DNA from 2 places in the Thalassotalea aquiviva genome. Region 2 is predicted to be linked to the other one. Evidence: predicted binding sites of a transcription regulator. Region 2 holds the regulator's gene; the other holds the start of a gene.
The links. The regulator LexA, encoded in region 2, represses DNA repair genes until DNA is damaged. The targets are predictions, from matches to a motif close to TACTGTATNNNNATACAGTA.
Positions count from the first base shown of each region.

Region 1: the regulator LexA is predicted to act here: its motif matches at 1,367-1,386, upstream of ACAY00_RS05645 (DNA recombination protein RmuC).

Region 1 is NZ_CP166961.1:1,264,553-1,267,769, forward strand. Features, by position in the region: gene ACAY00_RS05640 (prolyl oligopeptidase family serine peptidase) at 1-1,287, shown strand, start outside; gene ACAY00_RS05645 (DNA recombination protein RmuC) at 1,403-2,701, shown strand; gene ACAY00_RS05650 (sodium-dependent transporter) at 2,765-3,217, opposite strand, start outside.
Region 2 is NZ_CP166961.1:3,027,778-3,030,994, reverse strand. Features, by position in the region: gene coxB (cytochrome c oxidase subunit II) at 1-600, opposite strand, end outside; gene lexA (transcriptional repressor LexA) at 1,241-1,858, opposite strand; gene ACAY00_RS13525 (helix-turn-helix domain-containing protein) at 2,287-2,745, shown strand.

The DNA of each region.
Region 1 (3,217 bases), 1.6 Mb from region 2:
ACCAACTGGGATGTGTTTGAAGTTGATTTAAAAAACAATAAAATCAGCAACTTAACCGAAGACAACAAAGCTTGGGATGCGATGCCCGTTTATTCTTCGGATGGTCGTTACTTAGCTTATAAAGCGATGAAAACGCCTGTCTACGAGTCGGATAAATTTAATTTAATGCTAAAAGACTTACGTACCGGTGAAGTGCGTGATATTGCCCCTCTTTGGGATCGATCAATTGCCAGTTTTCAATTTGATACAGATAATCGAAGTGTTATTGCGGTGGCTCAAGATGTGGGCCAAAAAAGCATCTTTAAAATTGATCTACAGTTTGGTGATGTAAGCACTATTTACAGCCAAGGTTATGCCGGCTCTGTTAATGTTACTGCCAATGACGTCATCTTTACCCGCCATAATTTAGGCTCACCCAGTGATGTTTATGCTATTGGCAAAGGCGGGTATGGCTTTCGTCAGTTAACCCAAGTTAATAAAGAAAAAATGGCGGCAGTTAAATTAGGCGAATACCAACAATTTAATTTTAAAGGCTGGAATAACGAAACCGTACATGGCTATTGGGTAAAACCTGCTAACTATAAATACGGCGAAAAATATCCGATTGCATTTTTAGTCCATGGTGGGCCACAAGGTAGCTTTGGTAACATGTTCCATTACCGCTGGAATGCGCAACTATGGGCTGCCCAAGGCTATGGTGTGGTCATGGTCGACTTTCACGGTTCAACCGGCTACGGTCAATCTTTTACCGACTCAATTAGTAATGATTGGGGTGGTAAACCACTAGAAGATTTACAAAAAGGTATCGACTTTATTGTTCAAGACCAGCCTTGGTTAGATCGTAATAATGCCTGTGCTCTGGGCGCTTCTTACGGTGGTTACATGATGAACTGGATCATGGGTAACTGGAGTGATGGTTTTAACTGTATTGTGAATCACGCTGGCTTGTTTGATATGAAAAGCTTTTATAACGTAACCGAGGAATTATGGTTCCCTGAGCACGACTTTGGTGGTCCTTACTGGGAAAACAAAGAAGCCTACGATACGTTTGACCCTTCACGCTTTGTCGATAACTGGAAAATGCCCATGCTTGTGATCCAAGGTGAGCTTGATTATCGGGTGCCGTATGGCCAAAGTTTGGCCGCATTTACCACCTTGCAGCGCAAAGGTATCGAGTCGCGCTTAGTGATGTTTCCAGATGAAGATCACCACATTCGCAAACCTGATAATTTAAAAGAGTGGTATCGTGAAGTGTTTACTTGGATGGAAAAATACACCAATAAGTAATCACCTATGATTTTATTAAGGCCAGATAACCTTGTGTTTTCTGGCCTTTTTTATTGGCATCAGAGTAAATAATTGGTATAACTGTAATTATATCCAGTAATGCAAGTGCAACCCTATGGAAATTATTGATTTAAACCTATCATCACTTATCACTTTAAGCTTATCGAGCATTGTTTGTGTGCTCTTAATCCTCGTATGTTGGCAGCAAAAGCGGCTAAAATATAAACTTGAACAACAAAGCCAATCGGCCGTAGTAGTGCAAGAACGGTTGCAACAATTTCAACAATATTTGCAGCAAAATGGCCACAATCAACAACAACAATCGGCAGATTTTCTCCAGACCTTAGGGCAAAACCAGCTCCAGTTACAAGAACAGTTAAATCGTCATCGTGAGCAATTTAATCATAATCAGCTTCGAGCCATTGATCAGTTAGTGCATCACTTAAACCAAGCGACAAAAATCAGTCGTGAAGAACTTGCTCAGTCCCTCAAGGCAAATGCCGAATTACTGGCAAAACAAATGTCTGAGCTATCAGAAAACACCGACAAAAGATTGCAATCGATATCCATGCAGGTCGAAAAACGTTTAGCCGAAGGCTTTGATAAAACCACGAAAACGTTTAATGATATTGTCCAACGTTTAGCCTTGATTGACGATGCACAAAAGAAAATTACCGAACTATCGACCAATGTTGTGAGCTTACAAGAAGTCCTGGCCGATAAACGTTCTCGCGGTGCCTTTGGCGAAGTTCAGTTGAACGGGCTGATCCGAAATGTGCTCCCTGAAAAGCACTTTTCTATTCAGCATACCTTGTCTAATGGTAAGGTCGCTGACTGTGTATTATTTTTACCGGAACCAACGGGCAACGTGGTCATTGATTCTAAATTTCCATTAGAGAGCTATCGTACCATGACCCAAGTTGAGTTGTCTGAGCATGATAGAAAGCAAGCTCAAAGGCAGTTTAAAGCCGACATTAAAAAGCACATTAACGATATCTCAACCAAGTATTTAATTGAAAAGGAAACGTCTGATGGCGCCGTCATGTTTATTCCAGCAGAAGCTATTTTTGCTGAAATTCATGCCCATTATCCTGATCTAGTCGAATACGCTTATAAAATGCGAGTATGGTTGTCATCGCCCACTACCTTAATGGCCATACTAACAACCGCTCGCTCGGTACTCAAAGATGAAGCTACAAGGCAACAAGTTCATGTTATACAGGAGCATTTATCGCATTTAGGAGCTGACTTTAGTCGCTTTAAAACTCGCTTTAATAACCTTGCTAAGCACATAGACCAAGCGGCAACAGATGTTAAACAAATTCATACATCGGCGGATAAAATCAGCAGCCGATTTGAAAAAATAGAAAAAGTGGAATTGAACATGGAAGAGGTCGCTGAATTAATGAAATAGCGCGCATCAGGCAGAATAAAAAAACCGGGATCTAAGATCCCGGTTTTCATCACAGCGGTTATCTTAAAGCGCCAGTAAAACGCTGATAAACACTATGGTTAGCAAAATGGGACAGACAAAACGTAAGTAGTTTGCCCAAAGTTTTAATAGCGGTTTTTGTGCTAATAAGGCTTGGTCGGCTAATTGGTTGCCACGTTTCCAAATCCAGCCAACCACAATAAAGTAAAACAATCCCATAATAGGTAGCTGGAAGCTATTAACCCAAGTGATCACCGCGCCAAATAATAATTCAAAGTTAAACACCAGGGTCATACATGCCAGTAAGACTATGATTGAAACAATGGTGGTGGCCTTACTTCGGCTGTAACCTTTGTCTTCGACAAGATAAGCAACAGGTACCTCAGTTGATGAAATCGTTGAGGTTAAAGCGGCCATCGACATCAAGGCAAAAAACATTAAGGAAACATACACCCCAATATTTCCCATCGAATCAAATAGGGTTGGTAAAATTGAGAA
Region 2 (3,217 bases):
AATACCAGGCTCGTTAACCTTGGTCCATGCTTCATTAATAAATCCTGGGTTTGCATCTTGTTTAACTGCAAAAGCGGGCACCCACCAAGAATGGATAACATCGTCAGAGGTGATCAAAAAACGTACTTTGCGGTTGGTCGGGATAACTAAAGGCTTGTCGACTTCCAATAAATAGTGCTGGCCTTTATCTGCAAGCACACCTTCACGGTTATCAAATTGCTCTTTGGGTGTTGATAAGACTGAATAAAATTCAATGTCTTGGTCAAAGTATTTGTAATGCCACTTCCATTGCGAGCCAGTCACTTGAATGGTTAACTCAGATTCACTGTTGTCTTCCATTTTTATTAAGGTGTTCGTGGCCGGCCAAGCCATGGCGATTAATATAATGATTGGGATAGCGGTCCAAAGAATTTCGACTTTGGTGCTTTCATGGAAAGAGGCGGGTTTAACACCTTTGGACTTGCGATGAAAAATCATTGACCAAAACATGGCCCCAAAAACGAGGATACCAATGGCAGTACAAATCCACATGACCATCATATGCAATGAATAGACTTCTTGGCTAACGTCTGTTACCCCTTGGGTTAAATTCAATTGCATGTCGGCCCAAGCTGAGCTGGAAAACAAAGTTCCCAAAAACAGCCAACCTAGGTTACGTCTTTTCACTCGACATCTCCTTTGCTTATTAGCACAGAAAATACAGAAAAAATAACCGATACCTCGATAGCTTTACGCTACATTCGATGCTTCATTTCCGTAACTTATTATTATATTTATGTCTACTTCAACTCTGCTTAAGGCAGTGGCTGAACCTAGTTTTTTATCAACAATTGCTGATATGTCTTCACCCCCAACCGTAATCAAAGCGACCCGTACCAAATTTGGTCGAGCAGCATAAAATGTCCAGTTGTTTTGGCCTTGCTGTTGTTAAACCACCTCAATCGAAAACAAAACTTGGGCAGTTTTGCTGACAAATTTGGTTTAGACAAAAACAAAACGTCAGAGAATGAATCCTTTTTTATGGCATCTAGGGAAAGCCCAAGATAACTTTTGTTTACTTTCCACTCTAGAATTACTTAAATTTTGATCAAGATCTAGTGTTTTGTAATAAAAAGGTTAAATAATTATGGGTTTATTAAATGCGGAAGAAAGAGAGTAAAAACAATAATTAGCAGAGAAAGTAGGAAACATGGTGGGTATAGAGACGGTCCCACCATGATATTAAACAAGCTTAGGCTGGTTACATCCAGTCGGCGTTTCGAATGACGCCAACGGCGATGCCTTCAATATGAAATGCTTGAGTGGTTAAATCGACAACAATCGGTGAAAAATCTTCGTTTTCGGCGTGTAAGTAAACTACGTTACCTTCACGCTTATAACGCTTAACGGTGACATCGTCTTCCACTCGAGCAACCACAACCTGACCATTATGAATGTTGGTGGTTTGATGCACGGCCAGTAAGTCGCCATCTAAGATGCCAATATCTTTCATACTCTCGCCGTTAACTCTTAATAGGTAGTCAGCACTGGGGCGAAATAAATTACCATCAATTTGGTAATGTTGCTCGACATGCTCTTGCGCTAAAATTGGTTCACCGGCAGCCACCCGACCAATTAACGGTAAACCTTCATCTTCTTGCATATGTTCTTCGGCCAGACGAATGCCGCGACTGGTTCCCGGAATAATTTCAATAAAACCTTTTTTGGCTAATGCTTTTAAGTGCTCTTCAGCAGCATTGGCAGATTTAAAACCAAAGTATTCGGCAATTTCAGCGCGTGTTGGTGGCATACCTGTATCAGCGATTTTTTCTTTAATTAAATCGAATATTTGTTGTTGTCGTTTGGTAAGAGGGCGCATAGTTGACCTGTTTATCTGTACAGTGCTAGATACTGTCAGTATATACAGCTAAATAATTATCGCAACAGGTAATTTATGTTTAAATTGGAATTTTGTGTAATCCAGTTTATTTCTAAAATAATCCAAGCAAAATAAACTGAGCCCTATGCTGTCTTAATTTACTGATTGTCTGTTTTGGCTAGCATAGGCAGTTCACTACCAGTGATTAAATTGTTATGTTATACCGGATTAGGCAAATTAACAGGGCATTTTTTTAGCTTAGATTTGACTGATACGTCAAAATTATTTTGTTTTAAATTGCTGATTTTAAAGGGATGTCGCTTTAGTGTCTGGTCTTTGTCATGGCCATGTCGTTTGCTTTAAAACGTTTTTTGTTAAGAATGGAATTCCTCAAAAATAAATTTCAATGCATATAAAAAAGGGTAAGCATGATTATTAGAAAACTTCGGTTACAGAGAGGCTGGACGCAAAGCCAATTAGCTGAAATGGCAGGAGTCACGCCTCGAACTATTCAGAGAATCGAGCAAGGACAAAACCCAAGTATAGAAACATGTAAAGCCCTAGCATCTGTTTTTGAGGTAGATCTTTCAATGATACAACCCAAGGAGACAATGATGAATCACGACGTTAATGTAAAGTCAGATGAACAAAAAGCTATGCTGTATGTGAAACGTGTTAAGGAATTCTATGAATTTGCACTGGTGTATATAGTGTTAGCGCTCGTTTTTTCTATTAAGTTTTATGATGAGCCGAAATTTTATATCCTTTTTGGCGGCCTCGGTGTTGCTTTAATTGTCCAAGGCCTTATAGCCTTTGAAAAAGTGCGTTTTTTTTCCCCCGATTGGGAAAAAAAACTGATTGAAAAAAAGTTAGGGCGTAAATTATAAGAAACCTTTCGTTCCGTTTTTAAGTCGAAGCGAGAACTGTTGACTGGTAACGGTTACCGTTAACTTTTTCTTGTCGCATTTAACGATTTTAAGCGCCTTGCCTGCTTGGTAATAGTGAAATTTGATTGCCCCTTAGAGGGCTTTTTCGTTTTATTAAGGCAAGACAAATTAGCTGCATTTGGTCGCACTGCCAACATGCATATTTGATTTTCAACGTCGCAGGAAGGCGCTTTAAGCGTAAAATATAAGGAAAGTCATTGTAGAAATGTTTGTAAACGCTTTCACATTTCAGCAATACATGTGCATTTGCACACCGCCAGTATTGCTCATATGATGGTAAAAATTTGCTCAATGAATGACTTGGGTAATGTTCGTTTCAACCATTTAGGGATTATGCAACTGCTCGTTGACAAAATACCAACTCGAGTTGCTGGTTTGCAACCGAGTTATTTTTTATGCTCAAAGCTCAATC